DNA from 4 places in the Alkalihalobacillus sp. NPDC127517 genome. Region 2 is predicted to be linked to each of the others. Evidence: predicted binding sites of a transcription regulator. Region 2 holds the regulator's gene; each other region holds the start of a gene.
The links. The regulator LexA, encoded in region 2, represses DNA repair genes until DNA is damaged. The targets are predictions, from matches to a motif close to CGAACATATGTTCG.

Region 1 (6,200 bases), on a different contig from region 2:
CCCCCATCAATGATGACCCAATTTGCGTAGCTAAACGAATACGCTGCGCTTCCCCGCCAGAAAGTGTTCCGGCGGCACGTGAAAAGGTTAGATAATCAAGTCCTACGTTAATGAGAAATTCCGCTCGATCATAGATTTCTTTTAAAATTAACGCACCGATTGATTTCTCCTTTGGTGTAAGGTCTAAATGAGTAATAAAGTGTTGAGCTTCCTTAATGGACATTTTCGTCACTTCACCAATATGCTTCTCATTTACCTTTACTGCTAACGCTTCTTTCTTTAATCGATAACCTTTACAAGTCGGACAAGGCTTCTGACGCATATAGCCTTCCATTTGCTCACGAATGTAATCAGAGCTTGTCTCATGATAACGACGTGAGATATTCTTTAGTACACCTTCAAATTCAATGGTTCCTTCGCGTACACGGCCAAATTCATTTTCATAGTGGAAAAAGATCTTTTCCTTACCACTCCCTTTAAGGATTTTATCCATTTGTGTAGATGGTAACTTTTCCACAGGAGTGTCCATATCAATGCCGAAGTGATCACACACTGCTTCAAGCAACTGAGGGTAATATTGAGAACTTATCGGTTCCCAAGGGGAAATGGCGTGCTCTTTTAACGTTCTAGAAGGATCAGGGATCACTAAATCCACATCTACCTCAAGCTTTGTACCAAGTCCATCACAGCTTCCACATGCACCATAAGGACTGTTAAATGAAAATAAGCGAGGTTCAAGCTCCGGGATTGAAAAGCCACAGATTGGACATGCATAATGCTGACTAAATAAAATTTCTTCTCCGTCAATCACATCCACAAGTACTCGTCCATCTGCAAGCTGAAGCGCGGTTTCCAACGAGTCAGCAAGGCGGCTGTTAATTCCTTCTTTAATAACAACGCGGTCAATTACAACTTCAATTGTATGTTTTTTATTCTTTTCCAGTTCAATCTCTTCAGCAACCTCATGCATTTCTCCATCAATTCGTGCACGCACATAGCCTTGCTTCTTTAGGTCCTCAAGTACTTTCACATGCGTCCCTTTTCGGCCAGATACAAGCGGAGCTAGAATTTGCATTTTTGTGCGTTCAGGAAACCCTAACAGGCGGTCCACCATTTCTTGGATCGTCTGTGAGGAGATTTCATTACCATGATCTGGACAATACGGTCGCCCGATCCGCGCATATAATAATCGTAGGTAATCATAAATCTCCGTTACAGTACCAACTGTCGATCTAGGGTTACGGCTTGTTGTTTTTTGATCGATGGAAATGGCCGGTGATAACCCATCAATCGAATCAACATCCGGTTTATCCATTTGACCTAAAAATTGTCTGGCATAAGCAGACAGAGACTCAACGTAACGTCTCTGCCCCTCAGCATAAATCGTATCAAAAGCGAGTGACGATTTTCCTGAACCAGATAAACCTGTTAAAACAACAAGCTTATCCCTTGGGATCGTCACATCGATATCCTTTAAATTGTTGGATCGAGCTCCTTTTACAATGATATTTTCCTGTGCCATGTGCTCACCCTTCCGCTTTCATTTGAATCACGATATCTCGTAATTCTGCCGCTCGTTCGAAGTTAAGGTCTTTTGCGGCTTGCTTCATTTCGGCTTCAAGACGCTCAATCATAGCCGCCTTATCTTGTTTGCTTAGTTTTGTTTTTGGAGCAGCAGATGCAGCATAATCCTCTGTATCCTCTGCAGCATAAGTTGCCTGAATGACCTGAGGCACTTTCTTTTGAATCGTTTGAGGAGTGATTCCGTGTTCTTCATTAAAGGCCTTCTGAATCGTTCGTCTACGCTCCGTCTCGTCAAGAGCGACCCTCATTGAATTCGTAATCTTGTTCGCGTACATAATGACGTGCCCGTTCGCATTACGTGCAGCACGCCCGATCGTTTGAATAAGCGATCGTTCCGCTCGTAAGAAGCCTTCCTTATCTGCATCGAGAATGGTTACAAGTGAGACTTCAGGAATATCTAGACCTTCTCGGAGTAAGTTAATCCCAACCAGCACATCAAATGTACCTAAACGCAGCTGCCTTAAGATTTCAATTCGTTCAAGCGTTTTTATTTCAGAGTGAAGATATCTTACTTTAATGCCAAGCTCCTTAAGATAATCCGTTAAGTCTTCAGACATTTTTTTCGTCAAGGTTGTCACCAGCACACGCTCGTTGCGAGCCATCCGGTCATGAATCTCTCCAACAAGGTCATCAATCTGACCTTCACTTGGCCGTACATCAATCGTTGGATCAAGCAATCCAGTCGGCCTGATAATTTGCTGAACCATATCTGGCGTTTTTTCGAGCTCGTAAGGTCCTGGAGTAGCTGATACATAGACAACCTGATTAACCTTTTCTTCAAACTCCTCAAACCGTAATGGACGGTTATCTAAAGCAGACGGTAAACGGAATCCGTGATTTACTAGGATTTCTTTACGTGCTTTATCTCCATTAAACATTCCACGAACCTGCGGGAGCGTTACATGAGATTCATCCATAATTAATAGGTAGTCATCTGGAAGGAAATCCATCAATGTGTATGGAGTTGCACCAGATTCTCTTAATGTCAGATGACGTGAATAGTTTTCAATTCCTGAACAAAAACCCATTTCAGCCATCATTTCTAAGTCATACCTTGTTCGTTGTTCCAAGCGCTGAGCTTCCAGCAATTTTCCTTCTTCTTGCATTTTCTTAAGCTGTTCTTCAAGCTCTGCCTCAATATTTGCCATGGCACGCTTTAGCTTTTCTTCACGCGTAACGAAGTGAGATGCAGGAAAGATCGCTACATGCTTTCGCTCGCCTCTTACTTCTCCTGTAAGGGCATCTACCTCGGTAATCCGGTCAATTTCGTCTCCAAAAAGCTCTACACGAATACACTGCTCGTCACGAGAGGCCGGGAAAATTTCAACTACGTCTCCACGCACGCGGAATGTACCACGAGTAAAGTTAATATCATTTCGATCATATTGGATATCAACCAGCTTGCGTAATAGCTCGTTGCGATCAAGCTCCATTCCTACTCGTAATGATAAAACAAGGTCTCTATACTCCGTCGGGGAACCTAGACCATAAATGCACGAAACACTCGCAACAATGATGACATCGTTTCGTTCGAACAATGAGCTTGTAGCAGAGTGTCTAAGCTTATCAATTTCATCATTAATACTTGCGTCTTTTTCTATAAATGTATCAGAACTTGGCACATACGCTTCCGGCTGATAATAATCGTAGTAACTAACAAAATACTCCACCGCATTATTCGGAAAAAATTCTTTGAACTCACTATATAACTGACCAGCAAGTGTTTTATTATGAGCCATAATTAACGTCGGCTTATTGACTTGCTTAATCACATTTGACATGGTGAATGTCTTACCGGTACCCGTTGCTCCAAGTAACGTTTGAAACTTTTCACCACTATTTAACTTCTCAACTATCGTTTTAATTGCTTCTGGCTGATCACCCTGAGGTTCATAATCAGAAACAAGTTCAAATTCTTTCTGTTCCACAAGCCAGCCTCCTAATCGAACATATGATCACATGATTAAGTATATCATAATTAGATGAAATACACACAAAAAAGCGAACGTTCGTACCCCCATTATTGTAGCCAATGTAAGACACTCACATACTCTATAAACCATCCATACCCGTTTCTTCAAAGAATAAAAATGGCAAAACTTTTTACTGGACGAATTCAGATGGGTGAGCTATGATATGAATTATCGAAATGAAAAAAGAATATGGATCTTCGGGGCAGGTGTAATTCCTGACCGGCGGTGATGTTTTTTAAACAAAGCCCGCGACTCCAGCTGCTTGCAGTTTGGACTGATCTGGTGTAATTCCAGAGCCGACGGTTAAAGTCCGGATGGGAGAAGATAATAAATAGTTCACTTTCTTTAAGTGTACCTATTTGAAGATGCATGCTTATTTGTGCTTTTTCTGACTTCAAGCCCTGATTGTCTACTAAGTTGATCGGGTTAATCAGAACAAGCGAAATCCATGCATCTTTTTTATTTCTTACGAACGATCCCATATTCAAACTACTAAAAGGGGTTTGAATCATGGAACAAACAGGACTGAAATCAAAAAACACGTTTTGGCTCATCGTCATAGGTGCTGCCTTCTGGGGCGTTAACCCGCTCTTTCGTGTGTTACTTCTTGATACATTAACATCTGCACAAATTGTCTTTATTGAACACATCTTACTTGCTTTTATTACGATTCCTATTCTCTGGTTTAATCGCCGGGAATTAAGAGGACTGAAAAAAAGTCACATTGGTGCTTTGCTTTTCATTTCTTGGGGAGGGTCAGCCTTAGCTACATTATTATTTACGGCTGGGCTAACATACGGAAATATTAATGCTGTCTTGTTGCTTCAGAAAATGCAGCCATTGTTTGCGATTGTTCTCGCTCGAATTTTATTAAAAGAGATGTTTCCACGTCACTTTACACCTCTTGTTATTGTCGCCTTGATTGGAACATACTTTTTAACGTTTGGCTTCTCATTACCTCTTGGTCATATGGGTGAAGTCATTCAAATGGGAAGTATTCTTTCATTAGGTGCCGCAGCACTATGGGGTGGGTCAACCGTAATGGGTCGTTTATTGCTAAAGCAAATGAAGTTTGAAACAGTCACTTCTTTACGATTTGTATTAGCTATTCCATTTATAACAGTCATCATGCTCATCCAAAATGCTGCTTGGACACTACCTAGTGATTCCGTTAGTATGACGTTAATTGGTGTAAACCTCTTAGTATCTGCGTTGTTACCAGGTTTGTTCAGTATGCTGCTATATTACAAAGGATTAACGAATACTAAAGCAAGTGTAGCAACACTCGCTGAACTAAGCTTCCCGATGACTGGTATGATTGTGAACTGGCTGGTTTTCCAAGAAAGCGTCACTGCTGCTCAGTTCACTGGATTCATTTTGATTTGGGTTGTACTCTTTACAATCTCTAAGCAACGTGAGATTATTGCACCTATTTCAAAGGATCCTGCACCAGTACTATCAAAAACATCCTAACAAAAAAGCCAGAATGGACCGGGTCCATTCTGGCTTTAATTTTGTTCCTCTGCATAATAGCGGATAGCCGCTTCAAGAGCCCTACCTTTCTTTATTGGCACACCGTAATAGACTAGTACGCCCTCTAGTGCACCTAAAACAGCGAGAATATTTTCTCTTCGACAGCTATACCCCATTGTTCCAATTCGCCAAATCTTTCCGTGAAGAGGTCCAAATGAACTAGCAATCTCAATACCAAACATCTCAAGTAATGTACTTCTGACCTCATCGGCTTTCACACCTTCAGGCACCTTAATACATGTAACGGTTGGGAGTTTAACTGCGTCATCTCCAAATCGCTCTAATCCCATCTCATCAAGTCCGATCATTAATGCTTTTTCATGATAAGCATGACGCTTAAAGCGCTCTTCTAACCCTTCTTCTAATACTAAACGTAATCCCTCACGCAGCGCATAAAGCATGGAAGTCGCTTCTGTGTGGTGATTTAAACGACGAGGTCCCCAATAATCTTGAAGCATGGATAAGTCAAAGTAATTACTTCGAATAAATTGGTGATTGGTCAATTTAAGCTCCTCTTCTGTTGCAATTCCCCTCTCTACTTTCTTCCGTTTAGCAATCCGTTCTTCAATTCGTTTATTGTACGTTAGTGGAGCGAGACCAGAAGGCACGGATAAGCATTTTTGAGTACCAGCGATTAATCCATCGATGCACCATTCATCCACTCGAACATCTGCTCCACCAATTGAAGCTACGGCGTCTACAATGAATAAGACCTCTTGCTTGCGGCATGCCTCCCCAACTTCTTTTAATGGCTGCATACGGCCAGTTGATGTTTCGGCATGCACTAGTGCAACAATATCTGGATTGACTTCGTTCATCGCTTCAATAATTTCCGCTGGCTCAAATACGCTACCCCACTCTTTTTCTATGACCTCCACAGTTGCTCCATATCGTTCACAGATTTCAATTAACAGATTTCCGAAGCGACCATAAACGGGTACAAGAACAACGTCGCCAGGATGAATAACACTACAAAGCATGGCCTCAATTCCAGAGCGTGACGTGCCATCAACTGGAAATGCCCATTGATTTTTTGTCTGAAATAATTGACGCAGCATATCCATCACTTCATTCATAACCTTTGTAAAGGCTGGATCGAATTGACCGACG
Region 2 (6,200 bases):
TGATGAAGGAAATTGGAACTGGGAAGCGATGGAGGAAGTGACATCTGAGTTAAGAGATGCTGGAAAGTACGGATTTGTTCAAGAAGGTGGCCATGGAAATATTATTAACTGGGTATGGTCTAACGGAGGATTATTTGCAGAAGACGACCAAATTGTTGCGGATGAAAATGACTTAACGCTTGAAGCGTTTGAATTTGTTGAGCGCATGGTCGCTGAAAAGAACTTTATCTTCTCAGGTACGCTTCCAGAAGGGCAAGGAATGGATGCCATGTTTATGTCGAATCAAGTGGGAATGGTAGGGGCAGGAAGATGGTTAACACCTATGTTCCTTGAAACAAGTATCGACTTTGATTACATTCCTTGGCCAACAAATACGGATGAAGAGATTCCAAGTGTCAATATTGCAACCGCTTACATGAGTGCGAATGCTAAAGGAGATCATGTAGAAGAAGCAATGGAGTTTGTTTCTTTCTACACATCTCAGCAGGGGCAGGAAACAAGACTAGATGGAGAGGGTAACGCCGTTCCATCCGTAGAAGGTATTGATGAAGTGGTTGTGAATCAAGAGAAACCAGAACATGGCTCGTACTTGCTAGATGCTCGTCAAGCCGGTCGAGTGGTTGGTTTAGAGTTTACGGCTCCTGGCTTAAACAAAGAGCTTGAAGATATTTATGAAGTCATGCTACTTGGAGACCTATCTCCAGAAGAGGCAATCGATCAAGCTTCGGAAGTGGCGAGAGACATGTTAGGCGAATCTTAAGATGAAATGGAGGAGTCAGTGAGTACTCTGACTCCTTTTTAAATGATTCATAGATGAGGAGGAACCACTGATGAATGATTCTAAACGGAAATGGTGGGGCTATTTCTTTATCGCTCCCCAGCTCATTGGTATGCTTGCCTTTTCTATTCTTCCTTTAGGGTTTGCCTTTGGCTTAAGCTTTATGAAGTGGGATGGATTTGGAGAGCGGGAGTTTGTAGGCTTTGCCAACTATATTAGTCAATTTAAAGATGATAACTTTATAACCGCACTTGTGAATACGGCCTACTATTCGGTGTTAGTCATACCAGTTGGAATTGCAGCAGCCCTTTTAGTAGCACTTGCCTTAAACAAAGTGAAAGGAAAAACCGTTTATCGTGTCTTTTTCTTTATGCCTGTGGTAACTAGCTCCGTTTCAATCGGTGTGATCTGGATGTGGTTACTAAACGGAGACATTGGACTCATTAACCAGCTTCTAGCGATGATTGGAATTGACGGGCCGAATTGGCTTACGGATCGAAATTTAGTTCTACCCTCAATTGCAGGCTTAAGTATTTGGTGGGGACTTGGAACAAACATGGTTATTTTCTTAGCAGGACTACAAGGGATCTCTCGTAGCTATTACGAAGCAGCTGATATTGATGGTGCGTCATCGATTCAAAAATTCTTGCATATTACCTTTCCACTACTCTCGCCAACAACGTTTTTTGTTGCCATTATGTCAGTAATTGGCTCCTTTCAAGTATTCGACCAAGCCTATGTTATGACTCAGGGGGGCCCAGGTAAGGCGAGTTATACACTTGTTTATCATATTTATGAGACGGCTTTTGGACGGACGGCTTTTGGTCCAAGTACAGCTTCAGCTATGGTACTGTTTATGATTATCCTGATGTTCACACTGATTCAATTTTCAGTCTCAAGAAAGTGGGTGCACTATGAAGATGGAGGAAGGTAAAACAACGATTGAACAACAACCACCAAAACAAGTGCGTCAAATAAAGAAATCTAAAATACGACCATCTCAAATCGTCCTCCACCTTGCATTGATTATTGGATCACTTTTGATGGCAGGTCCATTTATTTGGATGGCATTAAGTAGCTTAAAATCATTTGAGCAAATCTTTGCCGTTCCACCTGTCTGGATTCCAGATCCATTTATGTGGAGTAATATCACAGATTCATTAAGTGCGATGCCGTTTGGTCGAGCTTATTTTAATAGCTTTTATATTTCATTTGTTGTTGTATTTAGTCAGTTGCTCACATGCTCAATGGCTGCATATGCATTTGCAAAGATTAAGTTTCCAGGATCTCGCTTTTTATTTGTCGCATTTCTAGCAACCATGATGGTTCCAATGCAAGTGACTCTAATCCCTTTATATATCATTATGGATACGATCGGCTGGGTGAACAGTCACCTATCCATTCTCGTACCAAATGCTTTATTTAACGCTTTTGGCGTTTTCCTGCTCAGACAATTTATTATGGGGATTCCAAAAGAGATGGAAGAAGCAGCTGTTATGGACGGAGCAAACCCGCTTTATATTTATTGGAAAATCATTCTGCCACTTGTAAGACCGGCTCTAGCAGCATTCGGGATCTTCTCGTTTATCGGGATATGGAACAACTTTATCCAGCCGTTAGTCTTTTTAAGTGATCAGGATTTATATACGGTACCGTTATTACTAGCAACATTTAAAGGACTATATGTGACAAACTGGCCACTTATGATGGCAGGAGCAACCATTTCTGTTATTCCGGTTCTCGTCATTTATGTATTTGCCCAACGACAAATCATTGAGGGAATTGCATTAACAGGTGTGAAAGGGTAAACCCTATACAAATCAAGGAGCCAGGTTTTCCAAATGGAGAACCTGGCTACATGTCTTTAAAGAATTGGATAAGCAAATAAAACATCTTGTCTGATAGAACAAGTAATAATAAAATTTCACGTACCGTATTATATAACGTTTCTAAAATAAGAGGCAAGGACAAAAAAACAAGCTGACTAGTGAGGTCAGCTTGTTTAATGAGAAAATTAATGAATCGTCCGAAAGACACCAATCACTTTTCCTAAAATCGTAACAGATGAAAGAATGATCGGTTCCATTGATGCATTCTCAGGTTGAAGTCGAATTCGATCTTTTTCCTTAAAGAAGCGTTTAACCGTTGCTTCATTTTCATCTGTCATGGCAACGATAATGTCTCCGTTATTAGCAGTCTGCTGCTGTCTAACAATCACCATGTCACCATCGTAGATTCCAGCCTCAATCATACTTTCCCCTTCAATTACTAACACATATGTATTGTCATCAGCCGTCATATGCTCTGGAAGAGGCAAGTAATCTTCAATACTTTCAATCGCAGTAATAGGAAGACCAGCGGTAACCTTACCGATGATGGGTGCATAGCTTGCTTGACGCTTAGGATTTTCGCTAGCCCCTACCATTTCTTCTAAATCTAGTACTTCAATTGCTCTAGGTTTAGTAGGATCGCGACGGATGTAGCCTTTTTTCTCAAGTCTTGATAAATGACCATGAACTGTAGAACTTGATGCGAGCCCAACTGCTTCGCCGATTTCACGTACAGAAGGTGGATAACCTTTTTTGCGGACTTCTACTTTTATAAATCCAAGAATTTCTTCCTGACGTTTAGAAAGCTTTGTCATTCTATTACACTCCTCTAACGTTTCCTTTGTATTTAAATCCTACCATACGAACATATGTAACGCAAACATAAGTTCTGAAAAGATAGTTGACACAAACGAATGTTCCCTTTAATATAAAAGGCGAACAAACATTCTATTAGAGGTGAGCGATATGAGTAAGAAATGGACAGGACAGGAATTCTTTTTACTTGGAGCAGCCATCATTACATTAGGCCTTATGTATATAACGATTTTACTTCCAAATGACCAAATGGATCAGCAAATTGTTGATCGTGTTGACGAACAATATGATAATGTTGTAGAAAGGGTACCAGCAGCAAATGTGGATTACGCGTATAAATTTAGTAATGGAGTAAAAAGTGATGGAAAAACGGACAAATAGGGTCATTATTTATAGTAGAGTAAGTACGGAAAAAGAAGAGCAGCAAACATCACTTGAAAGACAAGAGCAAGAACTTGCCGCAATGGTTAAAGAAAAGCAATGGTCACTTGTTCGTTCCATTAAAGAGAAAGCTAGTGGGTATGAAATTGATCGAGAAGAAATGTTAACGATTCTTGATCTAGCTAAAGAAAAAGCGTTTGATATTTTATTAATACAAGACGAAACAAGATTAGCTAGGGGACATGCTCGTATGGCACTCCTCTATCAGCTAAAGAAATTTGGTATCCATATCTTCACTTTACAGGATCATGAACAGTTGCAACTATCAGAAGCTGATGAGATGGTTTTAAGTATTGTTTCTATTGTTGAGGAATATCAAAGAAAGCTTCATAATTTAAAGATCCGTAGAGGGATGAAGCGAGCGATGGCAGATGGCTACCACCCTGAACAGAACTTTTCAAGCTTAGGCGGAGGCGGACGAGACCGTTTGGATGTTCCGTTACAAGAAATCATTCGTTTAAGAGAAAGAGGACTGGCTTTTTATGATATTTCTGCAACATTAAAAGGGCTTGGATATAATTTGTCAAAAGCAACTGTGCATCGCCGGTATCAAGAGTATATGAAACAAAAAGAGGTAGAGTCTAATGCCAGCAATTAACCTCTGAGCAGTGAAGTTGAAGGTTTTTATCTTACGTGATAACATAATGATCAAATTGAGTTGTATCTAGAAAGTGAGTGTTCATCATGCTACACCAAGATAAATTAAATCGTATTAATCAGCTTGCTAAAAAAGCAAAAGATAGTGGACTAACTCTTTCTGAAGCAAAAGAGCAAAAAGATCTTCGTGCAGAATATCTTAAAGGGTTTCGAAACTCTTTCAAAAATCAACTACACTCTGTAAAAGTTGTTGACGAAGAAGGAACAGATGTCACTCCAGAAGCACTAAAAGAAAGTAAAAAACGTTTTAATGGTCATACTCATTAAAGACTACTTATAAAAGTAGTCTTTTTTACAAACAATCATAGTTGTCTGACCTTGTGAAATTGACGGGAATTGTATATGATGAGTGAGAAATAAGAAAATTGAAGTTTTACAGGAGGATGAACATACATATGTCTACAAATGCAGAAATAGTTGCAATTAACACCATTCGTACATTGTCGATTGATAGTGTAGAAAAAGCGAATTCTGGTCACCCGGGAATGCCGATGGGGGCAGCACCAATGGCTTTTGCCTTATGGACAAAGTTTATGAATCACAATCCTAGTAACCCAGAGTGGAGCAACCGCGACCGTTTTGTTCTTTCTGCTGGTCACGGTTCGATGCTTTTATATAGCTTGTTACATCTAACAGGGTACGATCTAAGCCTTGATGACCTTCAACAGTTTAGACAGCTAGGAAGCCGTACACCTGGGCACCCTGAATTTGGTCACACACCCGGCGTTGAAGCAACAACAGGTCCACTTGGACAAGGTGTAGCAATGGCTGTTGGTATGGCGATGGCTGAAAGACATCTTGCAGCCACTTATAATAAAGATACTTTTTCCGTTGTAGACCATTTCACATATAGCATTTGTGGAGATGGAGATCTAATGGAAGGGATTTCTGCTGAGGCAGCTTCCCTAGCTGGACATCTTAAATTAGGTCGTTTAATCGTGCTTTACGATTCAAATGATATTTCTTTAGATGGTGACCTGCATCACTCTTTCTCAGAAAGTGTGGAGGATCGTTATAAAGCGTATGGCTGGCAAGTGATTCGAGTAGAAGACGGAAATGATGTAACAGAAATCTCAAATTCAATTGAGCTTGCTAAAACAGATGACCGTCCGACACTAATTGAAGTGAAAACAACAATCGGTTTTGGTTCACCGAACAAGTCAGGTAAATCAGCTTCTCACGGTTCACCACTTGGTGCGGATGAAGTGAAACTAACAAAAGAAGCGTACGCTTGGGATTACGAAGGGGACTTCTATATTCCGAGTGAAGCAGCAGAGCTATTTGCTCGTGTTGTAGAAGAAGGCGCTGATAAAGAGAAAGAATGGAATCAATTGTTTGAGAAATATGAAGAAGCGTATCCTGAGCTTGCAAAAGAATTTAAGCTTGCAATGGCTGGAGAGCTTCCTGAAGGTTGGGATCAAGAGGCTCCAGTTCATGAAGTGGGTACAAGTGTGGCAAGTCGTGCGTCTGCAGGGCAAGCTTTAAACGCTTTTGCTAAACATGTTCCACAATTATTTGGGGGCTCAGCTGACTTAGCCGGATCAAACAACACAACGTTAAAAGGACAAGACAACTTCAGCCGTGATCAATACGACGGCCGTAATATCTGGTTCGGAGTGCGTGAATTCGCTATGGGTGCTGCTTTAAATGGTATGGCATTACACGGTGGACTTAAAGTA
Region 3 (6,200 bases), on a different contig from region 2:
AGCTCGTAGTAAAAAGAGAAGAGTATGAGGACCTTGTTCGCTTAGATCTTCCTCTCTCCCGTTAATAGCATAAGTCACTATCGTTTTCTATTTGAAAGAAGATGGTGTACAATAGAATCTGGCTGTCTAAACAGCAAACAAAAGATAAGACAAACCTTTAAAGAAATGAGGATGATTCATATGAAAAAAGGACACATCGCATTCGAAAACGGCGAAAAATTAGTCATTGAATTTTACCCAGAAGCAGCACCAGGACACGTAGAAAACTTCGAGAAACTAGCAAACAGCGGTTTCTACAACGGATTAACATTCCACCGTGTAATCCCAGGCTTCGTAGCACAAGGCGGAGACCCAGCTGGTAACGGCACAGGCGGCCCTGGCTATACAATTAAATGTGAAACAGAAGGCAACCCACACAAACACGTAAAAGGTGCTCTATCTATGGCGCACGCTGGTAAAGACACGGGAGGAAGCCAATTCTTCGTTGTTCACGAAGCACAACCACACCTTGATGGCGTGCACACTGTGTTCGGACAAGTTATCGAAGGCGAAGACCTAATCACGCGCATCAAGCAAGGCGATGTAATGAACGAAGTGAAGGTTTGGGAAGAGTAATATATGCTTAGAGCTATCCTTTATGGGTAGCTCTTTTTATTATAAATAAATCAATTTTTTATAGATCTGAACCTGTAAATGATTTAGTATCGAAGTTTTAAACAATGGAGGGATGAATGTATGGAAGTGCTTACCTTATCAGCAACGCTTTTGATAATTTCTATGCTTATATTATTTATAAATAGTCGAAGGTTAAAAGCTGCTGAACAAAAAAATGTATCGCTAATAAAAGAAGCTCAAGAAAAACGAGAAAATCAGTTAAAGGTTTTAGAAGAGATCTTAGATAAGCAAAACAAGATGTCTAATGAACTTGATGAAATTAAAAGAATGAACAAGGAGCTATAGCCATGGATTCAATAATTCTCAACTTAATTGGAGTCTTATACATCCTTCTGGCATTTATAGTGATCACTGTGCTCTTGGTATTATTCATTATAAATACGAATAGTTTTTGGAAAATGCGCAAAAGTAATCTGAAAGCAATTGATAATGGGAACTTGATGGATCAGAAGAAAGAAAGACTGATGAGAAATGTACAAAAGAATCAAGAGATAATATCTCAGAAGTTTGAAGGTATTAAGCGAAAGGTTTGGTAATTAGTTTCTTTTTTATCCCCTCTAAACTGCATATCAATAACATAGCCATAACTAATTAGGACACTAGCCAGTTAAGGCATCGTTGGTGTGTGGTTTGGAATGGAATAAATTAGAAGGGGAAATGACAGTTGCTGTCGAATAAGGTGCCAGGGGAGGTGGGAGAAATAGAATTTTACAAACTTCACAGTCATGAATTTTATGAAACGAACCACAATGGAGAAGATTACATTTGGGAAGTTAAAGTCATAAACGTTCACGGGTCGGATCGTTACCAAGCAAAGCTCATTCAAGATGAGTTAGGAATAAGAACAAGATGGACGGTAGTACGCGGAGAGTATCTTGCAGTAGATGTGAATTTAATGATTAGAAAAGAAATTAAGAATCTAAAATAACATTGTTCGAAGTTCAATACATAAAAAGAGGGCTACCTACATGGCAGCTCTCATTTTGCATGTTGTCAAGATATGAAAGTAATGATGACTAGTGCAAAAGTTTCTATGAACAAAATGGACCTAGACATTAATCAGAGTAGCGATTATTTTCATTCATCTGCTTCTTTTTCTCTGCAGTTGCTTTACTCATGAAAGCGAGCCCGAGAAATATGTATACAGTTTTCAGTATTGAATCGGAGTCAGATAAGATCATGATTCCTCCAGTTAACAGAAATGCAGTGCCAGCAAGATAATATAAATTAGCTTTCATTAAGTTCACCTCTTTAATTTATACGCTGGAAATTGCAATGAGTTTCACTTAATTAATTAGAAAAAGCCTTCATAGAAGGCTTAACTATTTTCTAATTCAGTGATTCGATGATTTAAATCCTGGATAACCTTATTTCTTTTGATAAGGCTATTATAATTTAGTAAAGAAATACTAACTGCGCCTGTAGCAACAGAAAAAGCAAAGATTGCAAGAGTGTCGATATGTAGTCACCTCGATATGTAATAGATTTACAGGTCAACAGTAACACAATTTCAATTCCAATTAAAAAGTAAATATTCAAGCTGCCGTCTATATGGAGAATACTTTATGTCTATGAGGTAATTAGGGCAAGTTAGCTAAGTATATAATTCCTGAGATAACCTATTTACACATGCCTAGGTTGTAAATTTAGATTCAATACAGCTCACACTATGGATAATGAAAAGAGTGGCTACTTTGGCCCAAGTTGCGAGTCTAACAGAGAGCTTAGATAATTACGATTGATTTGAGCCTCTCCCGACTTAAATAGGGAATACTAGACACGGAATGCTTTAAATAAAATTATGCGCAAAATAAATATCCCTAAAAAGCCAGCGGTGAATAACTCTATATTCGGTTCAATTCCGAAAAGTGGAACGATGAAATATAAAGCGAGTCCACCAATAAAAGCTATGACTACAGCAAGAAGCCATCTGGCATTAAACATGTGCATGGATCGACCCTCCATTTTTTGATCTATAAGCTGTTAAAGGGGAATCTATAGATGGCTCCTCAATACAAGTTTAAATAATGTTGTAAACAACACAAATCCTATGGATGACTATTGGGAGAGTGTCGCGAAGGATAGAGATTAAATTACCCTCGCCGTCAAAAAGAAGCCTTAAGAGTACGCTTAAAAACCAAAAGGCTGTAACCGTAATTAAAGCGTCAATAAACAAATTCTTATGTAGCATAAAGACACTCTTGTTAGCATCCTGTACCCTGAGAGGATCTTACAAAACATTGCATGAGAAATGCTCTGTACACTAAGAAAATTAACGTGAGTACCAAGAACTGTCTTCATAGCAAGAAAAAAGAACCGGGTATCAAGAACATTTTAGAATTTAATAAGAAGAGAGGTACGTTTGCAAGAGGAAAAGGATCATAATCAAGCTCAGAGGATGTTCCATCAAGAGCGAGAGGCTGATAGCAAGGAGAAAAGATGAAATATCAAGATTGCGCAGCTGATAGTAAGGAGTTAGGAAGCAACATCAAGAGAGATTCGCCGCACATCAAGAACTATGACCTGACCACCAAGAAGGAGCTGCTTAGTAAGAGAAAAATGCCGCGAATCAAGGACTTCGCACATTTTAGTAAGAAGAACGAGGCGTTAGCAAGAAGAATGGAAGTTTAACCAAGCCCAGAGCGTGTTCCATTAAGAAGGAGGGGCTGATAGCCAGGGGAACGGAGGGAAAACCAAGAAGCAACCGCTGTTAGCAAGCAGTGTGGATCGCATAGCAAGAAGAATGCGGTGCGCAGCAAGTAGTTCAACACTTTTACCAAGAAAAATCCTCTCAACTAGAAGAATCGATCTTCACTATGAGGTTCAAACCTAAAAAGGAGTACATAACACGCATTACTTTAAATCAATTATTAGATTTTAAACCAACTCCACCGACCGCAAACAGTCCACTGCTATGTACATCAAGTCACCATTCTCAAGCTCCAGGTTTACTTGTTTCTGATCCTTACTCACCTGAGCAATAATACCTGTCACTTCATGATGAGCCCACTGCTCCCAATAGGTAACTTTAACCCACTTCGTATATTGTAAAGAATCCATGACTACCTGCCCAATTCGCTCAAGCTCATCTGGATCAAGCTCATGTTTCTCCACGCGATAGTCTCGTTCATTTGATTGTCGGATTCGTTCCTTATGTTCAGGAAGCATCATTCGACTGCCTTCCCACGTTAAGTTTCCTCGACGTAAAAATGTTTTATATTCCTCTAGCTCTTCGAAAGATGGCATGATACACACTCCCACATTGGTTCGCTGTTCTTATTATATGCGAATATATGTTCGGTATTCAATGAAAAATAAAAACCAATTTTATCCTCTGTTTTTCTTTTAATTTCCTTTGAAGTATTTACCTTTTTAGACTATTTCGTTTATAATAGAGTTGCATGGAATACATAGAAAGTGATCATATACATATCATTCATTTTTTTTAGTCAAACTAGGAGGGTATTTCTTGTTACTTTTTTATTGATTCGTCCACTGCCTATACGTCTAATAATTCATTAAAAATGACGAGGAGTGTTGATGAATGATTCAATTTATTTATGATACAAATGGAGTTACACCTAGCATGGTAGAAGGTTTTTTTGTGGATTGGCCAAGTCATCCAGGTTCGGCTGCGCACATTCAGCTTCTGCAGCAAAGCAGCCACATTGTTTTGGCAGTAGACGTGGATGCGAACCAGGTGGTAGGGTTTATTACAGCGATTAGTGATGGAGTTCTGTCTGCTTATATCCCGTTACTAGAGGTACTACCTGCTTATAAAAGCAGAGGTATCGGTAACGAATTAGTCGAGCGAATGAAAAAGCAGCTCAGTCATCTTTACATGGTTGATCTTGGCTGTGATGATGACCTCGTTCCTTATTATGAGAAGCACGGCATGATCAAAACAAATGCGATGGTCCTGCGTAATTACGGAGCTCAAGCAGGACATTTCACATCATAAAAAAGAAAGAGCGCTCAAGTCTACTTGTGCGCTCTTCCCTTTTAAAAGTAATATGGAGGGTTCAAATTGTTAAAGAAATTTGCACGATGGTGGCCGCTTTTTGCTGTCATCAGTTTAATTTTAATAATCATGCATTTTGCGATAGAAGTTCCATATGTAAGAGGGATTTCAAGAATCTTAATCGCATTTACGTACGGACTCATTCTTTTAAATACGTATTATACGAATGAAATTAAGTTTGCTCGCTGGCGCTACGTACTTGGCATTCTTTTCATTCTTGTATTATTTATCACTGGATTAATCAGCCTATTCTCCGATTAAGATTCTTTCTTTAACTCATCTCTCTCTTGTTTCCGATCTAGTATACCTGAAACGATAAAGCATAATGCCGCACCAAAAGTTGGAATAGAAAATAATGAATTAGAATCGGAGAAAACAGTGAACAAACCACTAATTATAAGTAAGGCAGATCCGATAACGTAAAAATAAATCATTTTATCCCTCCTTACGACCTTACATATTTTCTCAACGCTCTAATCGCCAAAAATCCACCATAGATGAGCGCAACCAAAAAAACAAAACCGAGAATCTGGAAAAAGATTGAGCCAAACGGGATATCAATTCTTGTATATTCCATCATCAGTCTCCTCATCAACAAATTATTAGTAAGATTATACCATATTTTTGTCTGATAAACGTATATTTTTACATTAAAACAAGCCCTCCGTAAAAGAAGGGCCTACGAGTTATCAGTTATGATTCGTCTTTAATTTCGTTACGCAAGCTTTCGATACTTGTTTCTCTGCGTCTGTTTTTGTTGATAATATCTTGTCGGTCATGCTCGTCTAATTGGTGATCATGAGCGGCCATGTAGTCTTCTGTATCATGAATTTTCTGTTCCGTATTGGTGATAATTTCTCCAATACGCTTTGCGTTATCTGCACGATTATCTGGGTTTGCCATGTGTCATTCCTCCTTTTTGAGTGTTTAGTATGCCTCAACCACTCAAAAAGTATGAGGATGTATGGTAGGTATTCTAACAAACACGAACATTCTCAACCGGCTTTCAGGTAACTTAGGCGATATAGATAAAAGGATATGGGGAGGATTTTCATGAGTAAAACGAATGCGTATGTTGATCCATCTGTTTGTGTTCAACCAACTTCAACGGGTCTATTAGATTCGTTCACATTTGCGGTAAAGGATGTTTTTTCCATTAAGGGTGTGACCTCTAGCGCTGGAAACCCTGATTGGCTCCGTACACATAAGCCGTCTACAAGTCATGCTCCTACAATTAAAAGACTTTTACAAGCTGGTGCTACGCTTTTGGGCACTACTCATACAGACGAGCTGATGTATAGTTTAAATGGGGAAAATGCTCATTATGGTACGCCGCTAAACCCACGTAAACCAGGTCATATTCCTGGAGGCTCATCAAGTGGTTCGGCATCTGCAGCGGCTGCAGGTGATGTTGATTTTGCGATTGGAACGGATACGGGAGGTTCTGTTCGGATTCCGTCTGCATACTGCGGGCTATATGGGTTCAGACCTACGCATGGCGCTG
Region 4 (6,200 bases), on a different contig from region 2:
AGAGGTGCACGCTCGCTATATAAAAGGGGCCGATGCGAGATCTCGTTCTGTTTCATGGCATTACACTGTAGATGACACACAAATCATTCAGCATCTTCCAGTAAACGAAGTCGCATGGCATGCGGGGCCAGATGGAAACAGTCAGTCGATCGGAATTGAGCTTTGCGTGAATTCTGATGGGAATTTTCAAAAGGCAAAAGAAAATGCAGCATGGCTTGTTCAGCGATTAATGAAAAACTTAAATATTCCATTATCAAGAGTAGTGACTCATAAGCACTGGACTGGTAAAAACTGTCCGGCTCGCTTGTTAAATGAGTGGGAGGACTATAAGCGACTTATCCAAACTGTTCAATCAGGCCCACAAACGGGCGGGGTGCAAGTTCCAGCACCGACACCAACACCAACACCAAGTCCAACACCAACACCTGCGCCAAAGCCAGTTGTGAATCAGTTTATTGCTAATGCACAATCATTTCTAAACTCGCGCGACTATCCGAACAAAGCGTCGTTTACACCTCTAGTTGTGGATGGAATGACTGGCCCAAGAACACGCGTGGCGCTTGTTCGTGTGTACCAATATTTTGCTGGGGTCAACATTGATGGGATATTTGGACCGGTTAGTAAGCGTGCTGCGAATACACTTCGAAGAAACTCTACTCATCAATGGTGGGTTCGTTTGTTGCAATCAGCTTTAAACACAAAAGGCGCACGAATTGCTGTGGACGGAGCATTTGGCCCGGCAACGGATGCCGCAGTACGTACATTCCAGCGTAGCGCAGGCATTGTAGTAGACGGGATCGCAGGGCCAAATACGTGGGAGAGACTGTTACGCTCATAGCTTTACCTAAAAAAGACCTGAGCTCATTCTCAGGCCTTTTTTCTTAATCAGTAAATAATTCATGGTTATCGATATTTTCTAATGGTTCACTAAATGCTTTTGTCGCTTTTACTTGCTCATCCTCATAAATGTAATAGTGATAATCTCCATGAATACCGTTCAAATCTAGATAGATTTCTAAAAAGTAGGGGTATTTCTCTGCTTCACGGTCGTACATCGAGGTCATGTGAATGTTCTGCATGCGTGAAGCCCCATCTTTGTTAAAATGTTCTGTCACAGCTTGCTTTAGTTGATAGTGAGTATATGGATTTCCATTTACATACACGTAAGTCGTTAGTATAACAATAACAATGGCTAGTAGTACTCCCCATTTTAAGCGTTTCATAAGATTTCTCCTTACAAAAAAGTCGTCCTTATCATCTCATACTTGTTCTAAGCTCTCAACCGTTTTGAACATCATGTACTCATTTGTGGTAGGATGTAAGGAGTTCTATATTTATGTTTGGAAATGAAGGAGATTTTGAATGAAGAATTTTAAGCTCACAATTCAGTATGACGGAACACGTTATAAAGGCTGGCAACGTCTTGGAAAAGGCGAAAATACGATTCAAGGAAAAATTGAAAATGTGTTAACGGAAATGGCGGGTCATTCTATTGAGATCATCGGTAGTAGCCGAACCGATGCGGGGGTCCATGCGCTTGGGCAAGTGGCAAATGTTAAGCTTAACTTGGACGTAACTATTTATGAATTACAACATTATTTGAATCGGTATCTACCGGAAGACATTAGTGTAACGAAAGTAGAAATGGTTCATGAGCGGTTTCATGCTCGTTACAATTCTGCGGACAAGATCTATGTCTATAAAATTTGGAATGAATCATACAGTCATCCTTTTTTAAGAAAGCTAAGTATGCATGTAGCGGAGCCTTTAAACATGGAACAAATGAAACAGGCGAGTTCTTATTTTATTGGTGAACATGACTTTACTGCCTTCTCTAATGCCAAATCAAAAAAGAAATCAAATGTACGCACGATCCGGTCGATTGATTTTTCAACGAAGGATGGCTTGTTGGAGATTCGTATAAAAGGTGACGGCTTCTTATACAACATGGTTCGTAAAATTATTGGGACACTGATTAAAGTTGGATCCGGCGAGATGAAAGCGAAAGCGATTCCTGGCATTCTTGAATCAAAAGAGCGGGAACACGCGGGGTTTGCGGATGCAAACGGGCTATATCTTGAGACGATCGAATTTAAATAAGAGGGCTGAACGGGGAGGTACATTGGTATCTTCCCGTTTTTTTGTTGTTCACAAAAATATCTTCATGTATCCCTATTATTTTTTGAAAAAAGGGGGTATAGAACAGGAGATGACAATTGACTAGGAGGTCATACGTTGAAGTCAACAGGTATCGTTCGAAAAATTGATGAATTAGGCCGTATTGTGATTCCTAAGGAACTGCGGGGCACCTTAGATATAGACATTAAAGATCCTATGGAGATTTACGTGAATGGCGAGGAAATTATTTTAAAGAAGTATACGCCAAGTACACAATGCATGCTGACAGGTGAGATTAACGAGCAAAACATTTCACTTGGAAATGGGAACATTGTGCTAAGTCCAAAAGGAGCCTCAGAGGTCCTGGAAAAAGTAGAAGAGTATTTGAAGTAAAACACAGCTAAGCTCTTCTGAAACGGTATGACACGTTCCTTTTAAAGGTCGTGTTATACCGTTTTTTTGATGGAGAACCTTTTGGTAACATAGATGGTATGATTGTAAATATAAACGTAAATAGAGAATCAATCACATGGATCTATTTAAGATAGACAGAACGGGGGAATGGATGCACAGATGGTTGATAGGACCAAAAGCCAATCATTAAACTACTAAGGGGAGGAAGAATCACATGATCCGACCGGCTCAGCGTGCAGATATGGACATACTTGTTTCAATTTGGCTTACGGCCTCTTTTGAAGCTCACGACTTTATTGCCAAACTGTATTGGAGAGAGCAACAAAGAGCAATGAAGAATGAGTATCTACCTCAAGCACGTACGCTTGTGTTGGAAAGTAGAGGAGAAATCTGTGGGTTTGTTTCACTAATGGATACTCAAATAGCTGCACTTTTTATAGATGTAGAGCGTCAAGGAAAGGGCTATGGGAAGCAATTACTTGATTGGGTACAGAATGAGTATTTGTTTTTAAGCTTGCAGGTGTATGCGAAAAATGAGCGAGCGATTCAGTTTTATAAACGTTCTGGCTTTCAGATTGTTTTTGAACAAATGGACGATGCGACAAGTGAACGTGAATATGTAATGGAATGGAAGAAGGCGGCTAAGTAAGTCGCCTTCTTCCTTTTTAAATGAGCTCGATGCTTTTTAAGTGGTTAAACGTAATGGTTTTGCGTGTATCCTTACTTTCTCGAACGGTTACTTGCTTTTGCTGGGGTTCTACTCGTTCTACAGTAGCAATTAGTTTGTAATCGTATCCGTCTTCCCAATACACAATGTGCACAGGGGTAGAATGGGTTAGGGAGTGCATTGCAACCCTTCCAAGCTCTTCTAACTCTTGTCCGTCAAGCTCAGGGGGAGGACTATGCTTTTCGCGCTCGTTTTGCGCACGAATGGCTTGTTTGTGTTCAGGAAGCATCATTCGACTGCCTTCCCATAAAAGATTGCCTCGTTCTAAAAAATCACTCATTTGTAATGTCCTCCAATTTTAGCTGCACGCTCTCTCGCTTGACCAGCAGGTAGGAGAGAGGAGGCGCGAAGCAGGGCTGTTTTGCCAAAGCGTGCTTTAATTCGGTCCATCGCTTCTCCAAGCGCCCGGTCCTCTTGCTGCTGCTTGTGGTCAAACAAATCTAGCTGTACAGCATCTCCATCAGATAGTTTAGACAGAGCAATGCCTACCCGGCGAACAGGCTGACCATCCCAAAATCGGTCGAGCAGCTGGCAAACGTACCTATATAAGGTGAGGGAGGCGTTTGTTGCATAGGGCATCGTAAACTGACGATGAAACCCTGTCCGCACTTCATAGCTTGCACCTGAGACACTGAGCGAAACGGTTGATCCATGTACATGATTTTTACGGGCGCGCTGACAAACCTCTTCACATAGCTCGAGCAACACGGTATGAATATCAGCCTTTGTTGCATAATCATAGGGCAGTGTCATTCCGTGACCGATCGCTTTTTGTCCATCATGCGTGGAGAGTTTGACTGGAGAGTAATCAACTCCATTTGCGTTCATCCACAGTACTTGACCATGTATGCCCCATCGCTTCTTAAAAAACTCCACCTTAGTCGCTGCAAGCTGCCCAATGGTGCGAATGCCTCGGTCATAGAGATGGCGCTTCATTTGGCTGCCCACGCCAAACAGATCTTCTACAGGTAATGGCCAAAGCGTTTCTTTAAGCTCCTCAGCTTTCAATTCAAAGATGCCTTCCTTATTCTTTTTGGCGAAATGATCACAGGCAAGCTTAGCTAAAATTTTGTTTTCACCAATGCCAACACGCGCTCTTACTCCGCATTGTTTCCAAATGTCTTGTTGAACTTTTTTTGCAATCTCATGAGGGGAACCGAAAAGTCGCTGAGAATGGGTCACATCCATAAACTGTTCGTCAATCGAATAAGGTTCAACTAAGTCCGTGTACGTTTTAAGAATAGCCGTGATTTCAATGGAGACCTCAATATAGTCCTGCATATGCGGCGGAACAATAATTAAATCACTACACTTTTGTTGCGCTTCCCATAGACGCTCGGCATTTTTGACGCCAAAGCGTTTGGCTTCCTTTGAAGCAGCCAATATCACGCCACTCCGACGATTCGGATCACCAGACACCACTAAGGCCTTCCCTCGGTAGTCCGGTCTTCTAGTCACCTCAATTGATGCATAAAAGCTTTCCATGTCCACTAAAAAAATGACTTTCTTCATTCTCGTTCACCTCTTGGCGAATATATGTTCTTATTATATGCGAATGAATGTTCTTATACAACTAGAAAAAAGAACCAGCTGGGGTTCTTTTTAAAAGGAGATTTATTGTTTTTGACGTTTGCGAGAAAGATAAATCAAAAGCGCACCCATAATGATAACCATCAGGCCAACAGAAACAGCAACAAGCACGATGGGCATCATGCCTACGCCGGATGATCCGCGTGTGGTAAAAAGAATTGATTGAATCCACATTGATTAACCACCTCTTATCGTAAAAAAGTTCCTAATACAACTATGTCCAAATACAAGGAATTCATTCTTTTACGATAGAGAGAAACGTTTGGTGACGATCGACAATCGAATCCAAAATCCAATGGCTGCACTCGTTAATCCGATGATAATGCCAATCCAAAAACCAAATGGTCCTAAATCTGTTTGAGTAGCGAGTAACAGGCCAGAAGGAATCCCAATCCCCCAATAAGACACTAAGGCAATAATAAACGGTACGGCCGCATCCTTATAGCCTCGAAGTACACCTTGCAAGGTAGCCTGTGCAGCATCAGAAAGCTGATAAAAGATCGCAAAGATAAAGAAGCTCATGGCAAGCTGAACGACATTCGGATTATCCGTGTACAAGTATGAGATCGGTTCTCTAAGAAAAAACAGAATAACGGATGCAATGGAAATAATAAGCATGGAAGCGGATATCCCAATTCGACTGTACTGTCTTGCGTCTTGGAGACGCCCTGCGCCAATCTCATAAGCAACCACAATCGTTAAGCCCATCGACATACTAAGTGGAATCATAAATAAGAGCGACGAAAAATTTAAGGCTGCCTGATGGGCGGCAATAATATCTGTTGCAAACATCCGACTGACAAGTAAAGTAACAAACGAGAAAATACTCGCTTCAAAAAAGATAGAAAGCCCCATTGGTAAACCAAGGGAAAGCTGCTCACGCCAAGCTTTTAGAGAAGGCCTGAACCAGGTAGAGAAAAGCGAGAAGGAACGTATGGTTGGAATGGAATAGGTCATAAACACACTTAAGAGGAAAATAATCCAATATGTGATACCGGTTGCGTAACCAGCACCAATTCCACCAAGCTCGGGTAAACCCAATTTACCAAAAATGAGTCCATAATTGAGAAGCGTATTAATAGGTAAAGTAAGAAGTAAAATCGTCATTGTAATCCGAGTAAGTCCTTGCGCATCAAAGAAATAACGTAAAACATTCGATGCGAAAAGTGGAAGCAGACCAATGGACAATCCAATTAAGTAATGCTTTGCTACATGGGATACCTCAGCTTCCAAACTCATAAATTGCAGAATTGAAGGAAGAAATAAGAAGCCAGCCAAATAAACAAGTAGTGCCAACCCGACTGAAAGATAAAGAGCTTGAATTACGGATCGAGAAATAGAGGATTTCTCA

Region 1: uvrB (excinuclease ABC subunit UvrB) is a predicted target of LexA. The motif match lies at 3,529-3,542, and genes of this name have one in related genera.
Region 3: ACQKKO_RS09260 (YolD-like family protein) is a predicted target of LexA. The motif match lies at 3,962-3,975, and genes of this name have one in related genera.
Region 4: ACQKKO_RS06285 (DNA polymerase IV) is a predicted target of LexA. The motif match lies at 4,789-4,802, and genes of this name have one in related genera.

The regions. Positions count from the first base shown of each region.
Region 1 is NZ_JBNNQX010000001.1:99,108-105,307, forward strand. It holds gene uvrA (excinuclease ABC subunit UvrA) at 1-1,522, opposite strand, end outside; gene uvrB (excinuclease ABC subunit UvrB) at 1,527-3,512, opposite strand; FMN riboswitch at 3,747-3,887, shown strand; gene ACQKKO_RS00485 (DMT family transporter) at 4,068-5,030, shown strand; gene ACQKKO_RS00490 (pyridoxal-phosphate-dependent aminotransferase family protein) at 5,066-6,200, opposite strand, start outside.
Region 2 is NZ_JBNNQX010000010.1:129,383-135,582, forward strand. It holds gene ACQKKO_RS14950 (ABC transporter substrate-binding protein) at 1-760, shown strand, start outside; gene ACQKKO_RS14955 (carbohydrate ABC transporter permease) at 831-1,712, shown strand; gene ACQKKO_RS14960 (carbohydrate ABC transporter permease) at 1,699-2,586, shown strand; gene lexA (transcriptional repressor LexA) at 2,793-3,422, opposite strand; gene ACQKKO_RS14970 (hypothetical protein) at 3,574-3,804, shown strand; gene ACQKKO_RS14975 (YneB family resolvase-like protein) at 3,785-4,462, shown strand; gene ACQKKO_RS14980 (DUF896 domain-containing protein) at 4,549-4,788, shown strand; gene tkt (transketolase) at 4,917-6,200, shown strand, end outside.
Region 3 is NZ_JBNNQX010000006.1:51,567-57,766, reverse strand. It holds gene lysA (diaminopimelate decarboxylase) at 1-65, shown strand, start outside; gene ACQKKO_RS09290 (peptidylprolyl isomerase) at 181-615, shown strand; gene ACQKKO_RS09285 (hypothetical protein) at 736-960, shown strand; gene ACQKKO_RS09280 (hypothetical protein) at 1,340-1,603, shown strand; gene ACQKKO_RS09275 (hypothetical protein) at 1,731-1,913, opposite strand; gene ACQKKO_RS09270 (hypothetical protein) at 2,449-2,625, opposite strand; gene ACQKKO_RS09265 (hypothetical protein) at 3,115-3,306, shown strand; gene ACQKKO_RS09260 (YolD-like family protein) at 3,553-3,921, opposite strand; gene ACQKKO_RS09255 (GNAT family N-acetyltransferase) at 4,220-4,636, shown strand; gene ACQKKO_RS09250 (hypothetical protein) at 4,703-4,957, shown strand; gene ACQKKO_RS09245 (hypothetical protein) at 4,954-5,130, opposite strand; gene tlp (small acid-soluble spore protein Tlp) at 5,390-5,599, opposite strand; gene ACQKKO_RS09235 (amidase) at 5,750-6,200, shown strand, end outside.
Region 4 is NZ_JBNNQX010000004.1:102,792-108,991, reverse strand. It holds gene ACQKKO_RS06315 (peptidoglycan recognition protein family protein) at 1-838, shown strand, start outside; gene ACQKKO_RS06310 (hypothetical protein) at 882-1,223, opposite strand; gene truA (tRNA pseudouridine(38-40) synthase TruA) at 1,363-2,100, shown strand; gene ACQKKO_RS06300 (AbrB/MazE/SpoVT family DNA-binding domain-containing protein) at 2,236-2,511, shown strand; gene ACQKKO_RS06295 (N-acetyltransferase) at 2,747-3,181, shown strand; gene ACQKKO_RS06290 (YolD-like family protein) at 3,198-3,539, opposite strand; gene ACQKKO_RS06285 (DNA polymerase IV) at 3,536-4,771, opposite strand; gene ACQKKO_RS06280 (hypothetical protein) at 4,874-5,023, opposite strand; gene ACQKKO_RS06275 (MATE family efflux transporter) at 5,093-6,200, opposite strand, start outside.